Regions from separate parts of the Aquamicrobium sp. genome, predicted to be linked through region 1. Evidence: predicted binding sites of a transcription regulator. Region 1 holds the regulator's gene; each other region holds the start of a gene.
The links. Region 1 encodes LexA, which represses DNA repair genes until DNA is damaged. Its sites were predicted from a motif close to TGTTCNNNNTGTGTTCNG; they were not measured.
Positions count from the first base shown of each region.

Region 1 (7,586 bases):
CGGAATCCACGCAAGGCTGGGTACGGTGCGCAGAGCGTGGATCACCGGATCGATGAGTCGCCGCCAGAGGGGCGAATAACCTGTCAACGCACCAAGAATGATGGCAGCGGAAACGCCGTAGAAGAAGCCCAGGAACACGCGTTGGACGGAAATGCCGAGATGGCCCCAGATTCTGCCCGTCTGGAAGAAATTGACCAGCACGTCGAGCACGTCGAGCGGGGATGGCAGGAAGAGCGGGTTTATCCATCGCAGGCTGACCGCCAGCTGCCACAGGACGATCAAGCCGACGGGAAGCACGAAGGGGGTCAGGACTCGCTCCGCGCGCGTATACCACGGCGTGCCGGCAGGCATGTCTGTTGCGGCCGAAGTGCTCCTCCGGCCGCCTGCGGAACTAGCGTAAACGGTCATGCGCTTCCCCGGCTATTCAGCAACCTTGAACAGATCGTAAACGAGTAGCTCGTCAACGATCTTCTCGAGATCGGCATCGGCGGGAATGGTGCCGAAGTCCTTGTAGAGATTGCCCCAGTTCAGGAGGAGCTGCCGATCTTCCGGAATGACCGCCGGCCGGGAAATATCCGTACGGGTGATGACCGGACGGGCGATCTCCTCGCCGAGGCCGGACGATGCGGCATAGTCCGCGATTGGTCTGCCCCCTGAAAAGTGGCCCTCCCTGAAGTAGGCTATTGAGCCGTTGGAGAGGACTTTGGAATGCCCCAGAAGAAGCACAAGCCCGAAGAGATTGTCGCGAAGCTGCGCCAGGTCGATGTTTTGTTGTCACAAGGCCGCTCGGTTGGAGAAGCGGTTCGTTCGATCGGCGTGACGCAGTTTACGTATTACCGCTGGCGCAAGGAGTTCGGCGGTCTGAAGGGTGATCAGGTGAAGCGCCTCAGGAGCTTGAGAGGAGAACGACCGTCTGTAAGCAGTGTCGGACCTGACGCTCAACTGATCCTCAAAGAGGCTGCCTCGGGAAACTTCTAGAAGCCCCCTTCCCGTCGTCGTCTAGATTTGTGTCGATCATGTCATGGCGAAGTTCTGCGTGTCGGAGCGCTTCGCCTGCAAGGTTCTCGGCCAACACCGTTCGACCCAGCAAGGAAGCGGGAGTCTGCATGATGATGAGAGGCGCTGACTGCCCGACATCATCCGTCTGGCTTCCCGGTATGGCCGCTATGGCTATCGTCGGATCACCGCGAAGTTGCGGTCGGAGGGATGGACGGTCAGCGCCAAACGCGTCGGAAGTGACGCATCTGGCAGCAGGAGGGGCTGAAGGTTCCCCAGAAGCAACCGAAGAAAGGCCGGCTGTGGCTGAATGACGGATCGTGCATCCGGCTTCGGCCGGAGCATCCCAACCATGTCTGGTCCTATGACTTCGTCGAGGGCCGGACCCACGATGGCAGAAAGTTCCGCATGCTCAACATCATCGACGAGTTCACTCGGGAGTGCCTGGCAGTCGGATCGGTCGCAAGCTCAACTCGACCGACGTCATCGACGTTCTGTCGGACCTGTTCATCCTGCGCGGTGTGCCGGGCCATGTTCGTTCCGACAATGGTCCGGAGTTCATCGCCAAGGTCGTGCGGGAATGGATCGTGGCCGTCGGCGCAGAACCGCCTTCATCGAGCCGGGCAGCCCGTGGGAAAACGGCTACTGCGAAAGCTTCAGCTCGAAGCTCCGCGATGAACTGCTCAACGGTGAGATCTTCTACAGTCTCGCCGAAGCAAAGGTCATCATCGAGGCATGGAGACGCTACTACAACACCGAGCGGCCGCACTCATCGCTCGGATACAAGCCGCCGGCACCGGAGGCCATCATCTGGCCTCCACCGTCGCGCGGATCGACACCGCCATCGGCCCAGGTAATGGCCGACAAGCCGATCATGCATTAAGATTGAAACCGGACCACCCTATGGGGTCAGGCCACCGCACTAGCACAAGCTGTAGGCGCATCGCCGGCCTCCTGCTGGAGACGGATCAAATTGCTCGAAAGCAGAGGAGTTCTAGGAAAAACTGTCCGCTTGGTCGATCCGGAGAAAGTCAATAAGGGAATAACTGTTATATGTCAGATAAAAATGAAATCACACGACCATGAAGCGAGGACTAAATTTGAAGAATTTATCAATAATAGCACAAATGCTATAGAATGTTATTCTATATCTGGAGAATGGGATTATTTAATAATATTTATTCTTGAAAATATAAATGAATTTCATGATTTTCTCATGAATAATATTCTTCAACATAAATCTGTATATAATTCATCATCTCATTTTGCACTAAAGAGAGTAAAATACTCAACATCCATCCCGGTATAATTTTTTTTAGCCCGCTCACGAACGTCCGCGAACCAGCAGCGTATAGTGGCTACAGCAGCCATCGACAAAGCAGCGGCAGGCTTTCCGCACGCAGACCGACACGACGATGAATTTCCGCCCCGATCCATTCGCCGACGATTGCGCCGATCACGACTGTCAAGGCAGATCAGATCCGCGATGGCGATCTTGGGCTCCATGCCGTTGCCCAGCAGCAGCACCAGGATCGGCCTTCGCGACCACCGGAATCGTGTTGATCATGACCGCGATCGGAAAGAATGCCTCCTCGACGCTCTGGCGGTACGCAAAGGCCGTTGGATTCTTCACGCCGGTCGACTTCATGCGGGGGTTACAGTCCGGCGAACTCGTCCACATACCGCTTCAGGAACCGGGGCTGCGGCAGAGCGAGGTCGGCCTGCTCATCCATCGCGAACGGCAGAACTGGCCTACCGTCCGGACGGTCGCGGCGCATCTGATAACCGAGTTCACGACGGTCGCCACCGAAATCCGCGAGATCGCTGCGGCTGCGGAACGACGCAAGGCCGCTACCGTCCGCTGACCGCCTTATCGTATAAGTCCTTGCAGAACACAAAAGGAACAGATATAGATTGTTCCTGTTTTGTTTAGGATCGATTCCCGAAAGGGCCGGGATGCTCACGCGCAAGCAACACGAACTGCTCCTCTTTATCCATCAGCGGCTGAAGGAGACCGGGATTCCCCCCTCCTTCGACGAGATGAAGGAGGCGCTCGACCTTGCGTCCAAGTCGGGCATCCACCGCCTGATCACGGCGCTGGAGGAGCGCGGCTTCATCCGCCGCCTGCCGAACCGCGCCCGCGCGCTCGAGGTCCTGCGCCTGCCCGATTCGATCGCCCCCGGCCTTAACGCGGCGAAGAAGTTCTCGCCCAGCGTCATACAGGGCAGCCTCGGCCGCGCCGCCGCGCCCGCGCCGCGGGCGCCCACCGGGAACGACAATGACGGCGCCGCGCTGGTCGGCATCCCAGTCATGGGCCGTATCGCCGCCGGCGTTCCCATCGCCGCGATCCAGAACCAGACCCATTCCATCGGCGTCTCGCCCGACATGCTCGGCAGCGGCGAGCACTACGCGCTCGAGGTCAAGGGCGATTCGATGATCGAGGCCGGCATTCTCGACGGCGACACCGTCATCATCCGCAACTGCCAGACGGCGAGCCCGGGCGAGATCGTCGTCGCCCTGGTCGACGACGAGGAAGCCACGCTGAAGCGGTTCCGCCGCAAGGGCGACACCATCGCGCTGGAAGCTGCCAACCCGGCCTACGAGACGCGCATCTTCGGCCCCGACCGGGTCAAGGTACAGGGCAAGCTGGTCGGTTTGATCCGCCGCTACTGACGCCTCGCGCCCGAAGTGGGGCGGATCCGAACGGCCCTGATGGGTTTGGACCGGGATACCCCCGATGTCTTCGGGCCGGCATAGAGGTGCAATCCTCCTTGTTTGCCCGGCCCTCGCCTTTCTTCCGTGAACGGAAAAGAGAACCGGCCGCATGTTCACGCCGTTCTGCCACGCTTGCGATTAGCGAAAGCGGGGATGAGAACCCTCTACTCCCCGTTTACGGGGAGAAGGTGCCCGAAGGGCGGATGAGGGGCGGCGCGAGGGTCGAAGATCGCCCTCCTGCGGAGCGGACAAGACGCGAAACGCTTCAGTACGCGTATTCGAGAAAAGCGGGTTCGATCGAGCCGCCCCAGCGCGTCCGGTAGGCGTTGAGCATTTCTTCGGCGCTGGTCGTGCCGCGCGCCACCACCTCGTCGAGCGGGGCAAGGAAGCCGGTCTCGTCGCTGCCTTCGCCGTTGGTGCGCGCCCGCGCCGCCAGCCCCCGGCGCGAGATCGCCAGCGCCTCGCGCGCGATCTCGCGCAGCGTCGCGTTGCGGAACGGCGTGGCGAGCGCCTGCGCCGGGACGGCATCACGCATCGCCACCACCTCGGCGAACGTCCAGTCCTTCGTCAGCGCCTCGGCCTCGTCGAGCGCGGCTGCGTCGTAGAGCAGCCCGACCCAGAACGCCGGCAGGGCGCAGATGCGCCGCCACGGCCCGCCGTCGGCGCCGCGCATCTCGAGGAATCGCTTGAGCCGCACGTCGGGAAACAGCGTCGAAAGGTGGTTGGCCCAGTCGCCCATGGTCGGCAGGCCGTCGCTCACCTCGCCCCGCAGCGCGCCGTTCATGAACTGGCGGAAGGTGACGTGAGTGGCATCGAAATAGCGCCCGTCGCGGATGATGAAGTACATCGGCACGTCGAGCGCCCATTCGACATAGTCGGCGAAGCCGAACCGGGGCGAGAAGCAGAATTCGAGAACGCCCGAGCGCTGGTTGTCGGTGTCGCGCCAGATGTCGCCGCGCCAGCTTGCAGGCCGTTCGGCCGCCCCTCGGTGAAGGGTGAGTTGGCGAACAGCGCCGTCGCCAGCGGCTGCAGCTTGAGCGACACCTGCATCTTGCGCCGCATGTCGGCTTCCGAGGAGAAGTCGAGATTCACCTGGATGGTGCAGGTGCGGTACATCATGTCCAGCCCCCGGCTGCCGACCTTCGGCATGTAGGCGGTCATGATGTCGTAGCGCGATTTCGGCATGCGCGGGGTCTCGGCAAGCGTCCATTTCGGGCTGCCGCCGAGGCCGAGGAAGCGGATGCCGAGCGGCTCGGCGACCTCGCGCAGCTGCGCGAGATGGGCGTTGCCCTCGCGGCAGGTCTGGTGCAGCGTCTCCACCGGCGCGCCGGACAGCTCGAACTGCCCGCCCGGCTCGAGGCTGATCGCCCCCTGCCCCGTCGGCTCCACGAGGCCGATGACGTTGCCGGCGTCGATGATCGGCTCCCAGCCGAGCAGGCCCTGCATGCCCTCAAGCAGCGCCCTGATGCCGTTCGGTCCCTCATAGGGAACCGGCCGGTTGCCGTCGACATAGAACGGGAACTTCTCGTGCTCGGTGCCGATGCGCCATGCGTCCTTCGGCTTGCAGCCGGCGGCGAGATAGGAGACGAGCTCGTCCACCCCTTCGATCGGGCTGAAATCGGTGGTGTCGCGCGCCATGGTCGTGTCCTCGCCCTGCCTCCGCGCCGCCTTGCCGGCGGCCGCGCGCGAGTGTTGAGCGGAACTCGCCGCCGCGATCAAGCGAAAAATCCTGACAAGCTGTTCAATGGGGCCGATCAGCCGGCCTGATCGCGCCAGTCGCCCAGCGTCGCCTGCACCAGCGCCAGCGCCGCCACCGCGGCCGTGTCGGCGCGCAGGATGCGCGGCCCGAGCGGAATCGCCGTGACGAAAGGCTGCGCCGTGAGCAGCCGCCGCTCCTCGTCGGAAAAGCCGCCCTCGGGGCCGACGAGAACGCCGATCTTCGCTTCCGTCACCGCCCGGAGCGCCGCGAGCGGGTCGTTCGTCCCGGCGCTCTCGTTGCAGAAGACGAGCCGCCTGTCTTTCTCCCATCCGGCCAGCAGGAGGTCGAGCTTCACCGGCGGGCGCAGCAGCGGGATGGACAGCACGCCGCACTGCTCGGCCGCCTCGATCATGTTGGCCTGCATCTTCTCCAGCGGCGGCCTCGTCACCTGCGTGTGCTGCGTGACGACCGGCTGGAGGACGCCCGCGCCCATCTCGACCGCCTTCTGCACCATATAGTCCAGCCGCCCGACCTTCAGCGGCGCGAAGGCGTAGACGAGGTCGGGCGCCGGCGGCTGCGGCCGCTCAGCGTGCTCGACGGCGAGCCTCACGCCCTTCTTCGAGACCGCCGCGACACGCGCGCGCCATTCCCCGTCGCGGCCGTTGAAGACCAGAAGCTCCGCCCCCTCGCCCATGCGCAGCACATGGGCAAGGTAATGGCTCTGCGCCCTGTCCGCCTCGAAGGCGGCGCCGGGGCCGAGATCGTGCGGCATGAAAAGCCGCTGCAATTTGTAGTTTGCGCGCATGAATCTCGTGATGCGGCGCGGACGCGGCCGGGTCAAGCCCGGCCCGCCGTCCCCGGCTCGCTCAGTTGGCATTGACGAGCACGACCCGCCGGTTCTTCGCCCGGCCGTCGTCGGCCGCGTTGGTTGCCACCGGGGCCATCATGCCCGCGCCGGCCGTGGCGAGGTGGTAATCGTCGATTACTGTTTACGTGGGTCAGGCCGGGGTCAGCGTCGGGTGCCAGACCGGGCTGAACCCCGCCCCCAGCGCCGCGACCGTGGCTGCGGGCGTGACCAGCCTTGCGCCCGGCGGCAAGGCCTGCGGCGGGCCATAGCCGCCGAAGCTCCACGACCGCGCCCTGCCCGCATGGAGCGCGAGGATCCGCCCCCCGACCTCGATCATCGCGCCGTCGGGCAGCGCGCCGATGGCTTGCGCATCGAGGGTGGGCAATGCCGCGCCGGCAGCATGCCTTTGCCGGTGGAGGACCGAATCGATGTCGGGGGCCGGGACATGGCCGAGCCGGTTGCCGGCGGCGAAGCAACGGCGAAACGCCTCCGCCGCCGCGCGCCGGCAGTAGAAGCAGGGGCGATGCCCCGCCGCCAGCGCCGTCGCCTCGTCGAGGAAGAACAGCTCCGTCCACCCGGCCGCGCCCGAGGGCGCGTTGCGCCCCATCGGCTCGCGCCGGCAGCCTCGCGGATGGTCGAGCGCGCAGATGATCCACGCCTTCGTCGTCCAGCGGCGCGCGAGCAGCGCCTTCGCTAGCGGATCGTGGATGACGCCGCGATTGCCGGTGAACAGGCCGCGCGCGGCGACGGCATGGATCTGCCCCAGCGGATCGACCCGGTTCTGCAACGGCACGGTTCTCGCTCCTTCCCGACTCGCGCGTCTCCATGCTATCGCTCGCGCGAAGCTGCGGCACCACCCGAAAGCGGACATCCTCATGCGCGTCCTCGTCGTCCAGAATTATGCCAATACCGGCCTCGGACAGGTCGGCGTCGCGCTGGCGGAAGCCGGCGCGCGCATCGACCTCCTGCGCGCCGATCTCGGCAAGGCGCTTCCCGACCGGCCGGGCGGCCATGACGGGCTGGTCGTGCTCGGCGGCGGCCAGAACGCGCTCGCGGACGAGCAGTCGCCATGGCTGCCGCAGCTGTGCGGCCTGATGCGGGCGTTCGGCGATTCCGGCCGCTCCGTGCTCGGCATCTGCCTCGGCAGCCAGTTGCTGGCGCGCGCCTATGGCGGCCAGAACATCATCGGCGGCGCGACCGAGTTCGGCTGGAACGAGGTGGAGCTGACGCCCGAAGGCGCGGAGGACCCGGTCCTCGCCCCCCTGCCCCCGTCCTTCCGCTCCTTCCAGTGGCACGACGACACCTTCGTCCTGCCGCGCGGCGCGAGCC
Region 1 is NZ_JAMLIE010000002.1:221,797-229,382, reverse strand. Features, by position in the region: gene M9945_RS13670 (ABC transporter permease) at 1-408, opposite strand, end outside; gene M9945_RS13665 (hypothetical protein) at 421-726, opposite strand; partial or broken gene M9945_RS13660 (IS3 family transposase) at 709-1,879, shown strand; partial or broken gene M9945_RS13655 (Lrp/AsnC family transcriptional regulator) at 1,925-1,981, shown strand; gene M9945_RS13650 (Lrp/AsnC ligand binding domain-containing protein) at 2,063-2,305, shown strand; gene M9945_RS13645 (hypothetical protein) at 2,562-2,861, shown strand; gene lexA (transcriptional repressor LexA) at 2,953-3,669, shown strand; partial or broken gene M9945_RS13635 (glutamate--cysteine ligase) at 3,977-5,349, opposite strand; gene M9945_RS13630 (16S rRNA (uracil(1498)-N(3))-methyltransferase) at 5,466-6,215, opposite strand; gene M9945_RS13625 (hypothetical protein) at 6,409-7,050, opposite strand; gene M9945_RS13620 (type 1 glutamine amidotransferase) at 7,133-7,586, shown strand, end outside.

Region 2 (7,586 bases), on a different contig from region 1:
AACTACATCGTGACGGAGCCGGGCCTCACCGCGCTCAAGGAAAACCAGCTTCTTTCCGAAGAAGAATACATGATCGCCGTCGATGAATATGGTGAAGACCAGTTCACGGCGATGATCGGCGCCGAGGCCATCTACGAGATGCTCGCCTCGATGAACCTCGAAAAGATCGCCGGCGATCTGCGTCAGGATCTGGCCGACACCACGTCGGACCTGAAGCAGAAGAAGCTGATGAAGCGCCTGAAGATCGTCGAGAACTTCATGGAATCCGGCAACCGCCCGGAATGGATGATCATGAAGGTCGTTCCGGTGATCCCGCCGGACCTGCGCCCGCTCGTCCCGCTGGACGGCGGTCGTTTCGCGACGTCGGACCTCAACGATCTCTACCGCCGCGTCATCAACCGCAACAACCGTCTGAAGCGCCTCATCGAGCTGCGTGCACCGGGCATCATCATCCGTAACGAGAAGCGCATGCTTCAGGAATCGGTTGACGCCCTGTTCGACAACGGCCGCCGCGGCCGCGTCATCACCGGCGCCAACAAGCGTCCGCTGAAGTCGCTGTCCGACATGCTCAAGGGCAAGCAGGGCCGCTTCCGCCAGAACCTGCTCGGCAAGCGCGTCGACTATTCCGGCCGTTCGGTCATCGTGACGGGCCCGGAACTCAAGCTGCACCAGTGCGGCCTGCCGAAGAAGATGGCGCTCGAACTGTTCAAGCCGTTTATCTACGCCCGCCTCGACGCCAAGGGTTTCTCCTCGACCGTCAAGCAGGCCAAGAAGCTGGTTGAAAAGGAAAAGCCCGAGGTCTGGGATATCCTCGACGAGGTCATCCGCGAACATCCGGTTCTCCTGAACCGCGCACCGACGCTGCACCGCCTGGGCATCCAGGCCTTCGAACCGATCCTGGTCGAAGGCAAGGCCATCCAGCTGCACCCGCTCGTCTGCACGGCCTTCAACGCCGACTTCGACGGCGACCAGATGGCCGTTCACGTTCCGCTTTCGCTGGAAGCCCAGCTGGAAGCACGCGTGCTGATGATGTCGACGAACAACATCCTGCATCCGGCGAACGGCGCACCGATCATCGTTCCGTCGCAGGACATGGTTCTCGGCCTCTACTATCTGGCGATCATGAACCAGAACGAGCCGGGCGAAGGCATGGCCTTCTCCGACATGGGCGAACTGCACCATGCGCTCGAGAACAAGGTCGTCACCCTGCACGCCAAGATCCGTGGCCGCTTCAAGACCATGGATGCCGACGGCAAGCTGGTCTCGAAGATCTATGAGACGACGCCCGGCCGCATGATCATCGGCGAACTTCTTCCGAAGAACGTCAACGTGCCGTTCGAGACCTGCAACCAGGAAATGACCAAGAAGAACATCTCCAAGATGATCGACACGGTCTACCGTCACTGCGGTCAGAAGGACACGGTCATCTTCTGCGACCGCATCATGCAGCTCGGCTTTGCCCATGCCTGCCGCGCCGGCATTTCGTTCGGCAAGGACGACATGATCATTCCGGAAACCAAGGCGAAGATCGTCGGTGATACCGAAAACCTCGTCAAGGAATACGAGCAGCAGTACAATGACGGCCTGATCACCCAGGGCGAAAAGTACAACAAGGTCGTCGATGCCTGGGGCAAGGCCACCGAAAAGGTTGCCGAGGACATGATGGCCCGAATCAAGGCCGTCGAGTTCGACCCGGAAACCGGTCGCCAGAAGCCGATGAACGCGATCTACATGATGTCCCACTCGGGCGCCCGTGGTTCTCCGAACCAGATGCGCCAGCTGGGCGGCATGCGCGGCCTCATGGCCAAGCCGTCGGGCGAGATCATCGAAACGCCGATCATCTCGAACTTCAAGGAAGGCCTGACCGTGAACGAGTACTTCAACTCGACGCACGGCGCCCGCAAGGGTCTGGCAGACACCGCACTGAAGACCGCGAACTCCGGTTACCTGACCCGTCGTCTCGTCGACGTCGCGCAGGACTGCATCGTCACGCATGTCGATTGCGGCACCGAAACCGGCCTCACCATGACCGCCATCGTCGATGCCGGTCAGGTCGTGGCGTCGATCGGCACCCGCGTGCTCGGCCGTACCGCGCTCGACGATATCGACCATCCGGTCACCGGCGCGCGCATTGTCGATGCCGGCAAGATGATCCTCGAGCCCGACGTCGTCGAGATCGAGAAGGCCGGTATCCAGTCGATCCGCATCCGCTCGGCACTGACCTGCGAAATCCAGACCGGGGTCTGCGGCGTCTGCTACGGTCGCGACCTTGCACGCGGCACGCCCGTCAACATGGGCGAAGCCGTGGGCGTCATCGCGGCACAGTCGATCGGCGAGCCGGGCACCCAGCTCACCATGCGTACCTTCCACCTTGGCGGCACGGCGACCGTGGTCGACCAGTCGTTCCTGGAAGCATCGTATGAAGGCACGGTGCAGATGAAGAACCGCAACATGCTGCGCAACTCCGACGGTAACCTCGTCGCGATGGGCCGCAACATGGCGGTCACCATTCTCGACGAGCGCGGCGTGGAACGGTCCTCGCAGCGCGTCGCCTACGGTTCGAAGATCTTCGTCGATGATGGCGACAAGGTGAAGCGCGGCCAGCGTCTCGCCGAGTGGGACCCCTACACCCGTCCGATCCTCACCGAGGTCGGCGGCAAGGTGGCGTTCGAGGATCTGGTCGACGGCATCTCGGTGCAGGAGACGACCGACGAATCGACCGGCATCACCAAGCGCGAGGTCATCGACTGGCGCTCGACCCCGCGCGGGTCGGACCTGAAGCCGGCGATCACCGTCCTCGACGACAAGGGCAAGCCCTTCAAGCTCGCCAAGGGCAGCGACGCGCGCTTCATGCTCTCGGTCGACGCGATCCTCTCGGTCGAGCCGGGCCAGAAGGTCTCCCAGGGTGACGTTCTTGCCCGCTCGCCGCTGGAAAGCGCCAAGACCAAGGACATCACCGGTGGTCTGCCGCGCGTTGCCGAACTGTTCGAAGCCCGCCGTCCGAAGGACCACGCCGTCATCGCAGAGATCGATGGCACGGTTCGCTTTGGCCGCGACTACAAGAACAAGCGTCGCGTGATGATCGAGCCGGCGGAAGACGGTGTCGAGCCGGTCGAGTACCTGATCCCGAAGGGCAAGCCCTTCCACCTTCAGGACGGCGACTACATCGAAAAGGGTGACTACATCCTCGACGGCAACCCGGCGCCGCACGACATCCTGGCGATCAAGGGCGTGGAAGCACTCGCTTCCTACCTCGTGAACGAAATCCAGGAAGTCTACCGACTGCAGGGCGTTGTGATCAACGACAAGCACATCGAGGTGATCGTTCGCCAGATGCTGCAGAAGGTCGAGATCACGGATGCCGGCGACTCGACCTACATCGTCGGCGACAATGTCGACCGTATCGAGCTGGAAGACGTCAACGACAGCCTGATCGAGGAAGGCAAGAAGCCGGCATACGGCGATCCGGTCCTCCTCGGCATCACCAAGGCATCGCTGCAGACCCCGTCGTTCATCTCGGCCGCGTCCTTCCAGGAGACCACCAAGGTTCTCACGGAGGCTGCGATCGCCGGCAAGACTGACGGCCTGCAGGGTCTCAAGGAAAACGTCATCGTCGGCCGCCTCATCCCGGCCGGCACGGGCGGCACCATGACCCAGATCCGCCGCATCGCGACGGCCCGCGACGAGATGATCCTCGACGAGCGCCGCAAGTCGACCGGCGCGGAGATGGCCGCGCCCGTGCTCGCCGACATGACGGCCGACCCCGCCGAATAGGCGCGGGCCGCAAACCGAACGGGAAAGGCCGCCGGCTGGTCGCCGGCGGCCTTTCGCTTTTCCGCTGGCCGCGACGAGCCCTCATCTGCTAGCCTCGAAGCGGATAGCAGAGGGGGAGCGTGTCATTCTGGGACGGAATGCGGCGAACGCGGCCTACGATATCCGCCATCTTCTCGACGAGATCGGATGGGGGCGCAGTTCCTGGGACGAGGTCTGCCTTCGTCTTCACGAGGCACTGCCGGGATCGGCCCCGATCATCATCAATGTCGACATGACCCGTCACGCCGCGGTGAACGCCGCTTTCGGGGAGGGGATAGACCCGTCCCACGCCGCCTCCTACATCGACTATTACGCCGCCATCAATCCATGGATGGCCTATTGGGAGACCGTCCCCGCCGGGCGGATCAGCCTCTCGGAACGGGACTGCCCGTCCTCCTCGTTCCGCGACAGCGAATTCTACGCCGACTGGCTGGACGAGCAGGAGCACCTGAAGGCGGCCTGCGGCCTGCGCCTCGATGTCGACCGCAAAAACACCATCCTCGTCGGCTGGCACTACGCGCTCGATCAGGCCCACTACGCCGACCGCTTCACCGAGGACATCCTGCGGCGCATAAAGGACGGCCTTGCCGGCGCCGTGCGCAACGCGGCGCTGCTGCGCCACGGGCTGGAGCGCAGCAAGCGCCTCGGCCCTCTCATCGAGCGGATCGATGCTCCGGCCCTGCTCGTCGACGCCGGGCGGCGCATCGGCGAGGCGAACTCCGCCGCCGCGATCGCCATGGTCCGCGGCGATCTCATCACCGGCCTCGGCGACGTCCTCGCCCTGCGCGACCCGGCGGCGCAGCGCTGGCTGGAGGAAACCGTCGCCCGCCTGCTTTCCGGCTCGCACAAATCGTACGACAGGGCGACCTTCGCCCCGGGCGGGCACGTCGTGCGCATCAGCGTTACCCGCGCGCCCGAATTCGGCGGACCCAGCCTTCCTCTCCTGGTGCGCCCGCGCCCGCAGGCGCTCGTCGTGATCGAGCCTCTGGTCGGTCCCGCGCTTCGCCTCGACCCCGGCAGCCTCAAGCTCGCATTCGGCCTCAGCGCCGCCGAGACCCGCCTGTGCGAGATCCTCGCCAACGGGCGATCGCTGGCGGAAGCGGCCGAGATCCTGCGCCTTTCGGAGGGAACGGTGCGCCAGCGCGCCAAGATCGTATTCCAGAAGACCGGCACCCACCGGCAGGGCCAGCTGATCGCGCTCGTCTCGCGACTCGCCGCGGATTAGCCGCGTTTCCTCCTGCGTGCTTTCGGCGCTTCAGGCGTGAAAAGCCGCAATACAAAAAGAGAACAAAATGATATTGTAAAGATATATCAGTAGGTTAGCTCTCTTGCAAAAACAGAACAAAAAAGGTACAAAAAAGACAGGGACACCGGAAAGACCCGGCTTCGCTGACGATCAAGGGGTAAGCTATCATGTCACAGAATACGTTGCGGCTTGTTGAGGGCAGTTCGGTGGACAAATCAAAGGCTCTGGATGCGGCGCTGGCCCAGATCGAGCGCTCTTTCGGCAAGGGCTCGATCATGCGGCTGGGCGCCAACGAGCAGGTCGTCGAGATCGAGACGGTTTCGACCGGCTCTCTCGGCCTCGACATCGCGCTGGGCGTCGGCGGTCTCCCCAAGGGGCGCATCGTCGAGATTTACGGCCCCGAGAGCTCCGGCAAGACGACGCTCGCCCTGCACACCGTGGCCGAGGCGCAGAAGAAGGGCGGCATCTGCGCCTTCGTCGATGCCGAGCACGCGCTCGACCCCGTCTATGCCCGCAAGCTCGGCGTCGATCTGGAGAACCTCCTGATCTCGCAGCCCGACACCGGCGAGCAGGCGCTGGAGATCTGCGACACGCTGGTCCGCTCCGGCGCGATCGACGTCCTCGTCGTCGACTCCGTGGCGGCGCTGACCCCGCGCGCCGAGATCGAGGGCGAGATGGGTGACTCGCTGCCCGGCCTTCAGGCCCGGCTGATGAGCCAGGCGCTGCGCAAGCTTACCGCCTCGATCTCGCGCTCGAACTGCATGGTCATCTTCATCAACCAGATCCGCATGAAGATCGGCGTCATGTTCGGCTCGCCCGAGACCACCACCGGCGGCAACGCGCTGAAGTTCTACGCCTCGGTCCGGCTCGACATCCGCCGCATCGGCGCGGTCAAGGACCGCGACGAGGTCGTCGGCAACCAGACCCGCGTCAAGGTGGTCAAGAACAAGCTCGCGCCGCCCTTCAAGCAGGTCGAGTTCGACATCATGTATGGCGAGGGCGTCTCGAAGACCGGCGAGCTGGTCGATCTCGGCGTCAAGGCCGGCGTGGTCGAGAAGTCGGGCGCGTGGTTCTCCTACAATTCCCAGCGCCTCGGGCAGGGGCGCGAGAACGCCAAGCAGTTCCTGCGCGACAATCCCGACACCGCGGCCGAGATCGAGCTGGCGCTGCGCCAGAATGCCGGCCTGATCGCCGACCGCTTCCTCGAGAACGGCGGCCCCGGCGATCAGGACGGGTCCGACATCGACGAGGCGTCCGGCATGTAGGCCTGCCGGCGCCTGCGACCCTTTCCTTGATCGGGACGGCCCTCGGCCGGGCGCGATCGCCGTGAGCCGGCTGCCCGCCCGATCGCGGCAATCGCGTCCTTCCGCCGAAAGTGGAAAGCCGCACGCTTTCGCGCGCCACCTTTCTGGACAGCCGCATGGCTCGACGCTAAAAGCCGTGCTGGATTTCCCTGTCTTGCGGAGCCTTGCGGCTCCTTCTCAAAAGGCTTTTGGCATGAGTGGCGTCAACGAGATACGGTCGGCTTTCCTCGACTACTTTGCCCGGAGCGGGCACGAGATCGTTGCCTCCAGCCCGCTGGTGCCGCGCAACGACCCGACCCTGATGTTCACCAATGCCGGCATGGTGCAGTTCAAGAACGTCTTCACCGGGCTCGAGCAGCGCCCCTACAGCCGGGCCGTGACCGCGCAGAAATGCGTCCGCGCCGGCGGCAAGCACAACGACCTCGACAATGTCGGCTACACCGCGCGCCATCACACCTTCTTCGAGATGCTCGGCAACTTCTCGTTCGGCGACTATTTCAAGGACCGCGCCATCGAGCTCGCCTGGAACCTGATCACCAAGGAGTTCGGGCTGGCGAAGGACCGCCTCCTCGTCACCGTCTACCACACCGACGACGAGGCCGCCGGCTACTGGAAGTCGATCGCCGGCCTGCCCGACGAGCGCATCATCCGCATCCCGACCAGCGACAATTTCTGGGCGATGGGCGATACCGGCCCGTGCGGCCCTTGCTCCGAGATCTTCTACGACCACGGCGAAGGCATCGCCGGCGGCCCTCCCGGCAGCCCGGACGAGGACGGCGACCGCTTCATCGAGATCTGGAACCTCGTCTTCATGCAGTACGAGCAGCTGACGAAGGAGGAGCGCGTCGACCTGCCGCGCCCCTCCATCGACACCGGCATGGGGCTGGAGCGCATCGCCGCCGTCCTCCAGGGCGAGCACGACAATTACGACATCGACCTGTTCAAGGCTCTGATCCGCGCCTCGGTGGAGGCGACCGGCGTTCCCGCCGAGGGCAAGAACCGGGCGAGCCACCGCGTCATCGCCGACCATCTGCGCGCCTCCTCGTTCCTGATCGCCGACGGCGTCCTGCCGTCGAACGAGGGCAGGGGCTATGTCCTGCGCCGCATCATGCGCCGCGCCATGCGCCATGCCCAGTTGCTCGGCGCGGCCGAGCCGCTGATGTGGCGCCTGGTTCCCGCGCTGGTGCGCGAGATGGGCCGGGCCTATCCGGAGCTGGTGCGCG
Region 2 is NZ_JAMLIE010000007.1:1,745-9,330, reverse strand. Features, by position in the region: gene rpoC (DNA-directed RNA polymerase subunit beta') at 1-3,774, shown strand, start outside; gene M9945_RS21985 (helix-turn-helix transcriptional regulator) at 4,046-5,038, shown strand; gene recA (recombinase RecA) at 5,227-6,324, shown strand; gene alaS (alanine--tRNA ligase) at 6,557-7,586, shown strand, end outside.
Region 2: the regulator LexA is predicted to act here: its motif matches at 5,151-5,168, upstream of recA (recombinase RecA).

Region 3 (7,586 bases), on a different contig from region 1:
TGGCGAGGAAAACGGCTTCACGCCGGCCGCCGAGGCGGCGATCAACGGCCGCGCCGCGCTTTTCGCGCGCTGAACGGCGCATTCGCCATTGCGCGGCGGGCGCGAACGCCTACATGCGGAGGCGCACCTGATGGAGACCCGCCCGCCGTGAAACGCTTCCTCAACCGCCTGCTTCCCGCCTCGCTGCGCCCGAACGCCGTCACCATTCCCGTCATCCGCCTGCACGGCGCGATCATGGCCGGCGGCAACCAGTTCCGCCCCAGCCTGTCGCTGGCGACGACCGCGGGGGTGATCGAGAAGGCGTTCGCGTTCAAGGACGCGCCGGCGGTGGCGATCTCGATCAACTCGCCCGGCGGCTCGCCGGTGCAGTCGCGGCTGATCTACAAGCGCATCCGCGACCTCGCCGAGGAGAAGAACAAGCGCGTCATCGTCTTCGTCGAGGACGCCGCCGCCTCGGGCGGCTACATGATCGCGCTGGCCGGGGACGAGATCGTCGCCGACCCCTCCTCCATCGTCGGCTCGATCGGCGTCGTCTCCTCGGGCTTCGGCTTCCAGGAACTGATCAAGAAGATCGGCGTCGAGCGCCGCGTCCACACGGCGGGGCAGAACAAGGCGATCCTCGACCCGTTCCAGCCGGAGAAGAAGGCGGACGTTGAGCGGCTGAAGACGCTTCAGCTCGAAATCCACGACACCTTCATCGATATGGTCAAGGAGCGGCGCGGGGCAAAGCTCGCCGACGATCCCGACCTCTATACCGGCCTGTTCTGGACCGGGAAAAAAGGGCTGGAGCTCGGCCTCATCGACGCGCTCGGCGACATGCGCTCGTTCCTCAAGGAACGCTACGGCGAGAAGACGAAGCTCCAGCTCGTCTCCGCCCCGCGCGGCTTCTTCAGCCGCAGGCTCGGGCTTTCAAGCATGCGCGGCGGGGCCGAAAGGGCGGCCGCGGCCGCCGACGGGCTGGCCGACACCGCACAGGAGCGCGCGCTGTGGGCGCGGCTTGGACTTTGACGGCAAGGCTTTGACGACAGGCAAAAACGCTCTAGATTTGTCGGCAGGATAATCGCTTCACCCTTGCCGGCCTCACGCATGGAGGACAGGAACGTGCCTCAGCTCATCTTCTTCGCGGTCCTCGGCGTCGCCGCCTGGGTCGGATACCGCTCCTTCCTGCGCGAGGCCGAGCGCGTCACCGCGCGGGCGCGGCGGACCGAAGCCGAGCAGCGCGCCGGCGCGCAGGGGACGCTGGTCAAGGACCCCGTCACCGGCGAATACCACCTGACCAAGGACTGATCGCCTCCGAAATGGCCCCCGATACGGCCAATGCGACGGAGCCCGGCGCGACCGGCGAGCACGCGCCGGCCAAGGTGAACCTTGCGCTGCATGTCACCGGGCGGCGCGCCGACGGCTACCACCTTCTCGACACGCTTGTGGTCTTCACGGAAACAGGCGACCGCATCCGCGCTGCCGACGCCGGCAGCGACGGCTTCGCCGTCACCGGGCCCTTCGCCGCCGACATCCCCGCCGACGGCGCGAATCTCGTCCTCAGGGCGCGCGACCTCCTGCGCGGCGTCGCCGGCGCAAGCGCACGGCCGGTCCGGATCGAGCTCGACAAGGCCTTGCCGGCCGCGTCCGGCATCGGCGGCGGCTCCAGCGACGCGGCCGCGACCTTGCGCGCGCTCGCCCGGCTGTGGGGCCTTTCCCTTTCCGCCGGCGACCTCGCCACCATCGCCCTGCCGCTCGGCGCGGACCTGCCGATGTGCCTTGCCGCGCACACGCTGCGCGCCCGAGGAGTCGGCGAGGCGCTCGCGCCGGTCGACGGCCTGCCGGGGCTCGACATGGTCCTCGTCAATCCCGGCGTCGCGGTGGCGACGCCCGCCGTGTTCACGGCCTTGGCGAACCGCGCCAACCCGCCACTCGCTCCCTTGCCCGCGCGGCCGGATTTTTCCATCCTCGTCGAATGGCTCGCCGCCGCGCGCAACGATCTCGAAGCGCCGGCCGTCTCGATAGCCCCGGCCATCGCCTCCTGCCTCGCCGCGCTCAGGCAGAGCGGGGCGGCGCTCGCCCGCATGTCTGGATCGGGCGCGACGTGCTTCGGCCTTTACCCGTCGCGACAGGATGCCGCGCGGGCCGCCGCCGCCATCGCCGCCGGGCAGCCGTCATGGTATGTTCGCGCGACGAGAACCATCTGAAGCGAGACCCGACCGCCATGGGCCATCACAGCGACGACGACCGCCCGTTCCTGCCCGTGGGCTTCGCGGTGCTGACCGTCTCCGACACCCGCACGCTCGCCGACGACAAGTCCGGCCAGACCCTCACTGAGCGCATCGAGAAGGCCGGCCACCGGCTGGCGGCGCGCGAGATCGTCACCGACGAGGTCGAGGCGATCCGCGCCGTCGTCCGCCGCTGGGCCGACGATCCGGCCATCGACGCCGTCCTCACCACCGGCGGCACCGGCTTCACCGGCCGCGACGTGACGCCCGAGGCGCTGGAGCCGCTGTTCGACAAGCGCATGGACGGCTTCTCGCAGGTCTTCCACCGCATCTCCTACGACAAGATCGGCACCTCGACGATCCAGTCGCGGGCGACGGCCGGCACCATCGGCGCCACCTTCGTCTTCGGCCTGCCCGGCTCGCCCGGCGCCTGCCGCGACGCTTGGGATCACATCCTCGAGCAGCAGTTCGACTATCGCCGCCGGCCGTGCAACTTCGTCGAGATCATGCCGCGGCTGGACGAGCACCTGAAGCGCGGCGCGGCGCGATCCGGCTGAGCCCTTCCCGCGGGCGTTCCCTGAATTTTTCCTTGAATTTCATAATGTTATGACTCCTTCGCCGGCGCGTGCCCTGACGTCACCGTATTCCTCCTCGCAAAAAGTTCTTGCTTTGTTCTGATTTCTCGTTAGGAATAATTTCATCGAAGAGTCGCCCGCAGACCCGTGGAGACCGAGGATGGAACCGATCAGACAGGCCGACATGGCCGCTTTTTCCGGCGGCGGCGCGGCGCTCGCCAACGCCATGGTCGAGGAAAGCGGCGTGCGCGTCGATTTCGAGCGCCGCCGCGGGCGCGGCGCGGGCGTCAACCCGTCCGGCCGCTACGAGCCGACCTCGCGCCATGTGTTCGACGACGGCTGGAACAATCTCGAGGAGCTGCCGGCCTTCAAGACCGAGGTGCAGGTGGAGCGCCCGCGCACCATCATCACCCGCAACGATTCGCCCGACATCGGCTTCGACCGCTCGATCAACCCCTATCGCGGCTGCGAGCATGGCTGCATCTACTGCTTCGCGCGGCCGACCCACGCCTATATGGGCCTGTCGCCGGGGCTGGATTTCGAATCGCGGCTGTTCGCCAAGCCGGACGCGCCGCGCCTCCTGGAGCGCGAGCTGGCCAGGCCCGGCTACGAGGCCCGCACCATCGCCATCGGCACCAACACCGACCCCTATCAGCCGATCGAGCGGCAATGGCGCATCATGCGCGAGCTCCTCGAAGTGCTGGAGGCGCACAACCACCCGGTCGGCATCGTCACCAAATCGGCGCTGGTGACGCGCGACATCGACATCTTGTCGCGCATGGCCGAGAAGCGCCTCGCCAAGGTGGCGCTGTCGGTCACCACGCTCGACCCGGCGCTAGCGCGCACCATGGAGCCGCGCGCCTCGACGCCGCCGAAGCGGCTGGAGGCGATCCAGGCCCTCAGCGAGGCCGGCATCCCCGTCTCGGTGCTGGTGTCGCCCATCGTTCCGGCGGTCAACGATCAGGAGATCGAGCGCATCCTCGATTCGGGCCATGCCGCCGGCGCGCGCGAGGCGGGCTACATCATCCTGCGGCTGCCGCTGGAGGTGAGCGCCGTCTTCAAGGACTGGCTGCTGCGCAACTATCCCGACCGCTACCGCCACGTCATGTCGCTGATCCGCTCCATGCGCGGCGGCAAGGACTACGACGCGGAATGGGGCAAGCGGATGAAGGGCACCGGCCCCTATGCCTGGCAGATCGGCCGCCGCTTCGAGATCGCAGCCAAGCGCCTCGGCCTCAATGTCGAGCGCCGGCGGCTGCGCAACGATCTGTTCAAGCCGGTCGCCCGGGCGGGCGAGCAGCTGATGCTGTTCTAGCACGGCCCGGAAGCGACGCGGCCATGAGGAAAGAAGGGAGGACGACAGCTTGAAGCGCGGGGAGCCGACGGAACCTTCGCCCCGCGACTCGACACCGGCGCGGGGCCGGAAGCGGGGCGCGGCCGCGCCTCCCATGCAGCCTCGCGCGTTCTTTATACAGTTCCGTCCGGCCTTCCTGTCCCCATGAGCCGGACGGCACGCCTTCCCTGCCCCGCCCCAGGAACGGGAAGGCTTGCGGAGAATCGGGACCGATGCGAGCATCGCCGCACCATGTCTCGCGCGCGTCCCGATTCTCCCCTTCTTTTCGACCTCCCGATCAGGCCCGACTTTTCCCTGGAGAAGGCGGCCCGGCGGGACGGGTTCTGGCCGGTGGCCGGCACCGACGAAGCCGGGCGCGGACCGCTCGCCGGGCCGGTGGCGGCGGCGGCTGTCATTCTCGACCCCGACGACATCCCCGAGGGGCTCGACGATTCCAAGCGCCTCGACGCCGCGGCACGCGAGTCGGCGTTCGCCGACATCCTCGCCCGCGCGAGGGCGGTTTCCTTCGCCTCGCTGTGCGCCGGCTCCATCGACGCCGGCGACATCCGCAAGGCGAGCCTCGAGGCCATGCGCCGGGCCGTGGCATGCCTGTCGGCACGGCCGCTGATGGTGCTCGCCGACGGCCGCGACGTGCCGCCCGGCCTTGCCTGCGAGGGTCGCGCCGTCGTCAAGGGCGATGCCCGCTCGCTCTCCATCGCCGCCGCCTCGATCGTCGCCAAGGTGATGCGCGACCGCATGATGGCGCATGCCGGCGGCTGCGACGGCCGCTACGGCTTCGAGATCCACATGGGCTACGCCACCGCCCGCCACCGTTCCGCCATCGGCGAGCACGGCCCGGCGCCGCGCCTTCACCGTCTCTCCTTCGCCCCATTCCGTAGATAGGCAAGCGCGCCGGCGAAGGGCACGCTGATCGCCTTGTTAAAAATCCCTTAATGAAATCAATGGGCAAGTCGGGTCCACGTTAAGGTTCTCTCAAGGTTAATGCCGCATTATCGCCGCTCATCAGACGAAGTCGCGTTTTCTGGAGAGTGTTCGTGTTGCGTCGAGTTGTCCTGCGCCGGCGAGACATCGCCGGACTCATGCGTTCTTCCGCCGCTCCCATCGTCATCGGCCTCGGCATTCTGCTCGGCTCGCCCACTCCGGCGGCGTTCCAGGACATGGCCAGCTTCGTTTCCGGCACGGAAAGGAGCGCGGCGCGGTGGAGCGGCTTCGTCGAGAAGTCGGTGGCCGGCTCGGTCCACAGCGCCGAGATGCCGTTCGTCGATTCCATGACCACGGCCTCGGTGTCGGGCAGCGGGCTCGTCGCCCCCGGCCTCGGCGCCGTCGCGCTGCGCGGCAAGGCCGAGGCCAGCGAGACGCCCGACGAAACCCGCATCAACCGCGCCGAGAAGCGCGGCCGCATCGTCAACGTCGTTCCCGTCGCGCCGCCCAAATCGTTCAATGCCGGCTCGGTGTTCCAGCGCACCAGCATGATCAAGACCCCCGAAAGCCAGCCGGGCATGGCGATGGCTTTCGCCCGGCCGCAGATCAAGGGCAAGGAAATCGAGATCGCCGCTGCCTTCCACGTCCGCGAGGACGGGACGGACGCCTCCGGCGTTCCCGCTTTCCTTGCCTCGCTCGTCACCAACGACAAGCCCGACATCCTCGCCGCGGCCTATGCGCCGCCGGCCCCCGATTATGCGCGCGCCTCGCCCTTCGCCAGCCTGCTCGGCGACGAGGAGGATGCGGGCGGCCGGTTCATTCCGCCGGTGAGCGAGGGCGACCATGCCTGGATGAGCAAGCCACTGCCCGAGCACGTCTTCACCGCCGCCGAGCAGAAGTGCCTAGCCGAAGGCATCTATTTCGAGGCGCGCGGCGAGGACGTGAAGGGCCAGGCCGCCGTCGCCCAGGTCATCCTCAACCGGGTGCGCAACCCGGCCTATCCCTCGACCATCTGCGGCGTCGTCTACCAGAACGAAGTCTGGCGCAACCGCTGCCAGTTCTCCTTCGCCTGCGACGGCACGCGCCCGCGCGTGCGCAGCCAGCAGCACTACCGCATGGCGCAGGAAGTCGCGATGGCGGTGACGGCGGGCAAGGTGTTCATTCCCGAGGTCGGCTCGGCGACGCATTACCATGCGACCTACGTCAACCCGCGCTGGGCGCGCACGATGGAAAAGATGAAGAAGATTGGCCTCCACATCTTCTACCGGACGCATGGCGGCGGCTGGAGCTGAGCGGCGCCCACGCCGCCCCGACCGGCCGGATTCGCCCGAATCCGGCGGCACCGGCGGCGGCGTATCAAGACGGCTCTAGCCAACATATTGAAATCAATCGCGAATTAAGTTCCCTATGACGCGACCCTCCCGGCTTGACTGGATTGGGGGGTCTCACTATGTTGCGCGCGACTTTGGAAGCGGAAAGCCGAACGCGGTTATCCGGGCAGGAGGTTGCGATGGCCGGCTCGAAAAAGCCGGGCGAACCGGGAAAACCTTCGCCCGAGACAGCGTACAGGCCGGACGGGGGCAATCGGGACGATCTCGAGCGCCGCGGTCGTGAGCTGAACGAGGCCCTGGCGGCGAAGCTGCCGGCCTCGCGGGCGGAGAACGAAAGCGGCAGACCCGGCTCGGGCGGTCTGCAAGGCTTCGGGCAGGCGCTCAAGCTGTCGAGTGAGTTCGTCGCCGGCATTGCGGTGGGAGCGGGTCTCGGCTGGCTGATCGACAAGGTGGCGGGAACGTCGCCCTGGGGCCTGATCGTCTTCCTGCTTCTCGGCTTCGCGGCCGGCGTGCTCAACGTCCTGCGCTCGGCAGGGCTGGTCGCCGAGCCGAAGTCTGGAATTTCACGCTCCGATCCGGGGCGACGGGACGGCAAATGAACTAGCGCCGCACGGCGCGCGACGCATTGAGGGGGTCCAGGTTGGCCAACGATCCGATCCACCAGTTTCACATCACGAACTTGATTCCGATCGAGATCGGCGGCTACGATTTCTCGTTCACCAATTCGTCGCTGTTCATGGTGGCCACGGTCGTCACCGCCGGCGCCTTCCTCTACCTGACGACGGCAAGCCGCGGCCAGGTGCCGAGCCGGATGCAGTCGGTCTCGGAGCTCTCCTACGAATTCGTCGCCAACATGCTGCGCGAATCGGCCGGAACCGGGGGCATGCGGTTCTTCCCGCTGGTGTTCTCGCTGTTCATGTTCATCCTGACGGCCAACATGCTCGGCATGTTTCCGTATTTCTTCACGGTGACCAGCCAGATCATCGTCACCTTCGCCCTCGCGATGCTGGTCATCAGCACGGTGGTGATCTATGGCTTCTGGAAGCACGGGCTGAAGTTCCTCGGCGTGTTCGTGCCGCAGGGCGTGCCGGCCATTCTTGTGCCGCTGGTGGTGGTGATCGAGGTCATCTCGTTCCTGTCGCGTCCGATCAGCCATTCGGTCCGTCTGTTTGCCGTCATGCTGGCTGGCCATATTGCG
Region 3 is NZ_JAMLIE010000001.1:1,428,542-1,436,127, reverse strand. Features, by position in the region: gene M9945_RS07065 (tRNA1(Val) (adenine(37)-N6)-methyltransferase) at 1-73, shown strand, start outside; gene M9945_RS07060 (S49 family peptidase) at 148-1,008, shown strand; gene M9945_RS07055 (NfeD family protein) at 1,102-1,287, shown strand; gene M9945_RS07050 (4-(cytidine 5'-diphospho)-2-C-methyl-D-erythritol kinase) at 1,299-2,186, shown strand; gene moaB (molybdenum cofactor biosynthesis protein B) at 2,204-2,764, shown strand; gene M9945_RS07040 (PA0069 family radical SAM protein) at 2,943-4,097, shown strand; gene M9945_RS07035 (ribonuclease HII) at 4,368-5,018, shown strand; gene M9945_RS07030 (cell wall hydrolase) at 5,216-6,349, shown strand; gene M9945_RS07025 (AtpZ/AtpI family protein) at 6,568-6,987, shown strand; gene M9945_RS07020 (F0F1 ATP synthase subunit A) at 7,029-7,586, shown strand, end outside.
Region 3: the regulator LexA is predicted to act here: its motif matches at 2,867-2,884, upstream of M9945_RS07040 (PA0069 family radical SAM protein).

Region 4 (7,586 bases), on a different contig from region 1:
AGGCTGTGGAAGCCGATGGGCGCGCGCGGCGCGGCCTGGGTCACGGTCGACCGCGCCGGCACGGCGCGCGCGGCCGGCGGCGTTTGCCTGACGACGCGCGACCTCGCCCGGCTCGGCCAGCTCGTGCTCGACGACGGCCGCTCGGCAAGCGGCGCTGAGGTGGTGCCGGGCGCGTGGATCGCCGACATGCGCGCCAATGGCGACCGCCGCGCATGGGTGGAGGGCAATTTCGCCGACATGTTCGCTGAAGGCCGCTATCGCTCGTGCTGGTACGATGTCGGCGACGGGCGCGGCAGTATTGCCGCAGTCGGCATCCATGGCCAGTGGCTGTGGACGGACCCCGTAAGCCGCGTCGTCATCGCCAAGACCGCCTCGCGCCCCGACCCCAGCAACGACGACGCCACGGCGCTCGAGATCCGCATGCTCGGCCAGATCGCGCGCGCGTTCGGCGGCGCGCCGTAGCGACGGGCCTTCCGCAGGCGGCCGATTGGCTCTATTGCATCGTCCGTCGTTTGCGAAAACCCCGTTCCCGCTTGCCGGCCCCGTCCGAGAAAGGTTCCCGACCGCCATGACTTCCGCACGTCCCGCGCTGACCCCGCTCGCGGCCGAACTGCCGGCAACGGTTCCCTTCGTCGGCCCCGAGGCGCAGGAGCGGTCGCGCGGCCGGCCGTTCCGCGCCCGCATCGGCGCCAACGAAAGCGGCTTCGGCCCGTCGCCCAAGGCGGTGGCGGCGATGCAGGCGGCCGCGACCGACGTGTGGAAATATGGCGACCCGGAGAACCACGATCTCAAGGCCGCGCTCGCCGCGCATCTGGGCGTCGGCGCCGGCAACATCGCCGTCGGCGGCGGCATCGACGGGCTGCTCGGGCTGATCGTCCGGCTCTATGTCGAGAAGGGTCAGCCCGTCGTCACCTCGCTCGGCGGCTATCCGACCTTCAACTATCACGTCGCGGGCTATGGCGGCCGGCTCGTCACCGTCCCTTACGTCGATGACCGCGAGGATCTCGACGGGCTCGTCGCCGCGGCGCGGCGCGAGAACCCGCCGCTGCTCTATCTCGCCAATCCCGACAACCCGATGGGGACCTGGTGGGAGGCGGACGAGATTTCCCGGCTGATCGAGGCGCTGCCGGAAACGACGATGCTGGTGCTCGACGAGGCCTATGGCGAGACCGCGCCCGCGTCGGCCATTCCGCCGCTCGACGTCGCGCGGCCGAACGTCCTGCGCATGCGCACCTTCTCCAAGGCCTACGGCCTTGCAGGCATGCGCTGCGGCTACGCGGTCGGCGAGAGCGCGGCGATCCGCGCCTTCGACAAGGTGCGCGACCATTTCGGCATGTGCCGCATGACGCAGGCCGCCGCGCTGGCCGCGCTCGCCGACGGCGACCATCTCAGAAAGGTCCTCGACGAGGTGGCCGCAAGCCGGGCGCGGATCGCGGAAATCGTCGGCGAAAGTGGGCTTTCCGCGCTGCCATCGGCGACCAATTTCGTCGCCGTCGATTGCGGCGGCGACGGCGCGCTCGCGCTTCGCGTGCTTCAGGCGCTGATCGAGCGCGACATCTTCGTGCGCAAGCCGGCGGCCCCACGGCTCGACCGCTGCATCCGCATCAGCGCCGGCCCGGCCGCCGAGATGGACGCGCTCGCCGAGGCGTTCCCGCTCGCCCTCGCCGCCGCGAAAGCCGCAGCCTGACGAAACGGACGGCCGCGCGGGAGCGGCCGGTGACGCGCCGGTTAAAGTCGTTGACGGGCGGCGGCTGAGATATTTCTGTAACGCTGGCTAAGCATCAATGCCGGATGGTCCGGTCCGTCCCGAGGTGAAGCATGCCGCACGTGCAGTTCCAGTATGACGACGAGGCGCTCGACCGGCTGTCGGCGCGCGACCTCGCCGCGGCGGTGCCCGACCCGATCGTGATGGTCGATGCGAGGGGCGCGGTCCGCTACGTCAACGAGGCGGCGATCTCGTTCTTCGGGCCGATCCCGCAGGGCACGATCCTGACGCACAGGTTCCGCACGCCGGACATGCAGCGGCTGATGGACGCCGCCCTGCGGGAAGGACGCGCCGGGGCCATCGACTATGGCGAGCGCGTGCCGATGGAGCGGGCGTTCCGCATCTTCGCCACGCCGCTCGGCGCGGGCAGCGGCCTTTACATGATCCACTTCAAGGACCAGAGCGAGACGCGCCGCATCGACCGCATGCGCGCCGACTTCATCGCCAATGCCAGCCACGAGCTGCGCACGCCGCTCGCCTCGATCTCGGGCTTCATCGAGACGCTGCGTGGGCCGGCGCGCAACGACGAGAAGGCGCGCGAGAGCTTCCTTGCGATCATGCAGACGCAGACCTCGCGCATGGCGCGGCTGATCGACGACCTGCTCACGCTGTCGCGCATCGAGATGAAGCCGCATCTGCCCTCGCGCGAGAAGCTCGACCTCGTCGACACCATCGCCAGCGTCGTCGACTCGCTCGGCTATCTCGCCGCCGAATACGGCGTCGAGGTCGTGTTCGCCCGCCCGCCCGGACCGATGCTCGTCTCGGGCAGCCGCGACGAGTTGATCCAGGTCTTCGTCAACCTTCTCGAGAACGCCTGCAAATACGGGCAGGCGGGCGGACGCGTCGACATCACGATCGAGCGCGTCGAGGAAGGCCCCAACCCGGAAATCGCCACCACCTTCCGCGACTACGGGCCGGGCATCGCCGAGGAGCACATTCCGCGCATCACCGAGCGCTTCTACCGCATCGACGCCGAGAAGAGCCGGGTGAAGAACGGCACCGGCCTCGGCCTCGCCATCGTCAAGCACATCCTGACCCGCCACGAGGGCCGGCTGACCGTGCGCTCGCGCCCCGGCGAAGGCGCGGCCTTCACCGTCTACCTGCCGGAGCCGTGATGCCCGTTCCATGGGGCATTCCCAAGGGCATTCCTGAGGGGCGTTCTTGTTCCTGTCATGCGGGCGGCCTATGATTCCAGCGTCAAAACCGCTTCGGGCCAATGCGAATCATGAACACCCGCCACATCGTTACCGCCTATGACGAGGAACTGGCCGTTCTCGGCAACCGCATCGCCGCCATGGGCGGCCATGCCGAGCGCATGGTCGACGAGGCGGTGGCGGCGCTGATCAACGACGACACGGCACTGGCGCGCAAGGTCATCGCCGACGACGTGGTGCTCGATGAGGGCGAGCGCTGGATCGACGACTACGCGATCGTGCTCATCGCCCGCCGTCAGCCGATGGCCGACGACCTGCGCGAGATCATCGGCGCGGTCCGCATCTCGGCCGATCTCGAACGGGTCGGCGATCTCGGCAAGAACATCGCCAAGCGCGTGGTGGCCATCGCCGAGGCGGGCCAGCCGGTGCAGCTGTTCCGCGGCATCGAGGCGCTGGCGACGCTGGCGCTGACGCAACTGAAGCAGGTGCTCGACATCTACGCCTCGCGCTCCATCGATTCCATCGCCTTCATGCGCGACCGCGACGGCGAGATCGACGCCATGTACACCTCGCTGTTCCGCGAGCTCCTGACCTACATGATGGAAGACCCGCGCAACATCTCGCCCTGCACGCACCTGCTGTTCTGCGCCAAGAACATCGAGCGTATCGGCGACCACGCCACCAACATCGCCGAGACGGTCTACCACATGGTCACGGGCGAGCAGCTGCCGCTCGAACGGCCGAAGGAAGACAAGAGCCACCGGGTGACGATGCCCGCCATCGGCGAAACCGCCTGACTGCCGGATAGCCGGCCTCCCATACGGCTTGCACGGCGCGGGAAAAGCGCGCACATGCTGCATCGCGGCAACAGCGAGGCAGCCCGTCGTGACGCAGGCGCAATTTCCGCCCTCCTCTCCCCACCGGCCCTACGAGGACGCGCTGGCGCTGCTCGTCGGCACGGCGCTCGTTGCCCTCGGCCTCACGATCTATGCGCAGGCGACGCTGCTGACCGGCAGCACGGCCGGGCTGGCGCTTCTCGTCCAGTATGCCAGCGGCCTGCCCTTCGCGCCGGTGTTCTTCGTCCTCAACCTGCCGTTCTACGTGCTGGCGCTGATGCAAATGGGCTGGAAGTTCACGCTGCGGACCTTCTGTGCCGTGCTGCTGGTGTCGCTGCTCGCCAGCCAGACGGGACACTGGATCGGCTTCTCGCGGCTCGACCCGCTCTATGCGGCACTGATCGGCGGCACGATCATCGGCGTCGGCCTCTTGATCCTGTTCCGCCATCGCGCCAGCCTCGGCGGGGTCAACATCCTCGTCCTCTTCCTTCAGGAGCGGTTCGGCCTGCGCGCCGGCTATGTCCAGCTCGGCATCGACGCGGCGATCCTGCTCGGCGGCCTGTTCGTGGTGCCGGCAGAGAAGGTGGCGCTGTCGCTCCTCGGCGCGCTCGCCATCAACCTCGTCCTCGCGCTCAACCACCGGCCCGGGCGCTATGTCGGCGTAAGCTGAATATGGAAAGGCCGCGCCGGCTGTTTCCTCCGGTCGCGGCCTTTTCGCCCCTGTGAAGTCGCGGCGGTTGTTCCGCCTTGTCGCCTTCCCTGTGTAATTCCGTCGTCGTAATCCGTCGTCCGGCAGCCCGGCTCAGTGAACCGTCATCCACTCGCGCGCCTCGCGCAGGGCCTTGGCGATCTCCGGCTTGCTCATCGTCGCCGAGAGCTCGGCCCTGAGTTCCGCGGCCCGTGCAGAGCCCTTGATCGCGGCAATGTTGAACCACTTGTGCGCGGCGATCAGGTCGACGTCGCAGTCGCGGCCGGTTGCGTACATCATGCCCAGCTCGAACAGGATTTCCGCCTGGGCGTTGGCGCCGATGCCGGCGTCGTGCATTTCGAAACGAGCCATTTTCACATCCCCTGTTTCAGTCCCGAGAGCCGTTGTTTCGGCCTGTCCGGTCGTTGCCGTCTATGGGTCTAAGAATGGCGGGGAGCCTTGAATCCGTCGTTAAATGGCGTGCTTAATTTGAAGAAAACAAAATTAAAACAAGAGGTAAATCCCGAAATTCATTAACGATGCAAGCGCGCGGATTCCAAGGGATTCGAAGAAAATGCAGATAAAATCCGCACTGACCGCGGCAAGACTCCGCTAACCACGCAAAAGACTGGCATCGGCACGAAACAAGCCGGGAATGACCCGTCGGGGATCGATACGCCATCAGCGGGCAGCCATCGCCCCGGCTGTGCAGGCCCTGCATGAGGGGGCTTTCGCGCCGCCGCATTCCGGATTACGCTTACGTTTTCGTAAACGCAGCTTCGGCCCCTGCGAAGCGTCAACCGGGCCGACTGGAGGAGACTATGCTTCGTTCGATCATGCTGGCCACCGCAGCGATGGCGATGATGGCCGGATCGGCCTACGCCGACAATATCGTCGGCAACTGGAAAACCGACAGCGGCGAGACCGCGCAGATCGCCGCCGCCGGCAGCGGTTTCTCGATCACGCTGCGCACCGGCAAGCACAAGGGCAAGCGCATCGGCCAGATGAGCAGCGCCGGCAACGGCAAGTACAAGGGCACGATCACCGACCCCGCCGACGACAAGACCTATTCGGGCAACGCCACGCTCAAGGGCAACAGCCTCGCCATGCAAGGCTGCGTCGCGGTGGTCTTCTGCAAGACGCAGAACTGGAAGCGGCAGTAGGAAAAGAGCGAATAGGGAGTAGCGAATAGCGAATAGCAGATAGCCAACGGGACAGTGCCGGCGTTTCGGTCGGCCCCCTATTCGCTATTCGCTACTCCCTATTCGCTTTCCTCTTCACCTCGCCTTCTGGCCGAACAGCACCTTTTGCGCTTCCTTGTCGTCGGCGAGGTTCTTCCGGTGCTCGTTGCCGACGGCGCAGCCGCGTTCCACCGCGGGGCGCGCGAGGACCGTCTCGAACCAGCGCTTCAGGTTGGGGAAGTCGTCGAGGTCCTGGCCCTGGTTCCTGTAGGGCTTGACCCAGCCGATGCAGGCTATGTCGGCGATGGAATAGTCGCCGGCGAGATAGTCGCGCTCGGCGAGGCGCCGGTTCATCACCCCGTAGAGCCGGTTGACCTCGTTGGTGTAGCGCTCGATGGCGTAGGGAACCTTCTCTGGCGCATATTGCCGGAAATGATGCGCCTGCCCGGCCATCGGCCCCAGCCCGCCCATCTGCCAGAACAGCCACTGGTCGACCTCGACGCGGGACCGCTCGTCCGCCGGATAGAAACGGCCGAACTTGCGGCCGAGATATTGCAGGATCGCGCCCGACTCGAAGACCGAGATGGGTGAGCGGCCCCATTTTCCGTCGGAGGAGGGCCCTTCGGGATCGATGATCGCCGGCATGCGGTTGTTGGGCGCGATCTTCAGGAAGGACGGCTCGAATTGCTCGCCCGCGCCGATATTGACGTATTTCACCTCATACGGGACGGCGAGTTCCTCCAGCATGATGCTGATCTTCCAGCCGTTCGGGGTCGGCCAGTAGTAGAGCTCGATGGGGGCGGTCTGGGCGGTCATGCGGTGTCTCCATTGCTCCGGCGAGCAAAGCACAGCCGCACGGCAAGCGCCAATGAAACCGGCTTAAGCTCCTGTTAAGGTCATTGAACCGCACATGAACGGTCCTCTCAGCCATGGTTCAGCCACGCTCGGGCATCCTTTCGCCATAAACGAAGGAGACCGACCCGATGCTCGCCCGCCGCTTCACCATCGTGTGCCTGCTCATCAGCATCTTCGGCATGGGACTGTCGGTCCTCGTCGCCGAGAAGAGCCGCACCGGCCGCGACCATGGCGTCGTCTACCAGTTCTGCGACACGACCTTCGCCGGCTGCGCGACCGGCCTGCGGCGCTGAGGAGGCCATATCATGACACGCCGCACCCACACCCGCTCCGACATCGCCGCCGCCCTGCCCCGCTTCGCCTTCCTGATGGCGGCGCTGTTCGCCCCGCTCATGGCGATGCAGTCGGTCCAGGCCGGCGCCGACAGCCTCATCGAGGACAACCGCAAGCTCGCCAGCGGCGCAGGGATCGTGCTCGTCGTCGGCCTGCAGCGCGGGTAAGCGCTTCGTCAGGGGCGCGGTCGGGACGCCGGCCGCCCCTCGAAACATCGGCGGCAACCCATTATGATGGGCCATGGAAAAGCGAATCCGCCACGACGCCATCGAGACGATCTCGACGCCCGAGCCGTTTCCCCGCCAGAGCTTCACCAACGCCGGCGAGGCGGTGGCGGCGCTGAAGGGCCTTTACGCGCGCAACACCGGGTTCCTGCGCGATGCGTTCGCCGCGCTGGCCGACGGGGTGGACCGGCAGGAACGCTACCGCGCCTTCTATCCCGAGATCGGCATCGCCACCGCCTCGTTCAGCCGCATCGATTCCCGCCTCGCCTACGGCCACCTGCCGGAGCCCGGCCGCTACGCCACCACCATCACCCGGCCGGACCTGTTCGAGAGCTACCTTCAGGACCAGTTGCGGCTCCTCATCCGCAACCACGGCGTGCCGGTGACGGTGGGTGAATCGGAAACGCCGATCCCGCTGCACTTCGCCTTCCTCGAGGGCACCTATGTCGACGCCGCGATGGCGGACAGCATCACGCGGCCGCTGCGCGACCTGTTCGACGTGCCGGACTTGAACGGCACCGACGACCAGATCGCCAACGGCACCTACGAG
Region 4 is NZ_JAMLIE010000001.1:1,886,830-1,894,415, reverse strand. Features, by position in the region: gene M9945_RS09435 (serine hydrolase domain-containing protein) at 1-462, shown strand, start outside; gene M9945_RS09430 (pyridoxal phosphate-dependent aminotransferase) at 569-1,687, shown strand; gene M9945_RS09425 (ATP-binding protein) at 1,819-2,880, shown strand; gene phoU (phosphate signaling complex protein PhoU) at 2,991-3,716, shown strand; gene M9945_RS09415 (YitT family protein) at 3,805-4,425, shown strand; gene M9945_RS09410 (sel1 repeat family protein) at 4,558-4,815, opposite strand; gene M9945_RS09405 (DUF2147 domain-containing protein) at 5,265-5,606, shown strand; gene M9945_RS09400 (glutathione S-transferase family protein) at 5,721-6,440, opposite strand; gene M9945_RS09395 (hypothetical protein) at 6,608-6,772, shown strand; gene M9945_RS09390 (hypothetical protein) at 6,785-6,979, shown strand; gene M9945_RS09385 (AMP nucleosidase) at 7,053-7,586, shown strand, end outside.
Region 4: the regulator LexA is predicted to act here: its motif matches at 4,938-4,955, upstream of M9945_RS09410 (sel1 repeat family protein).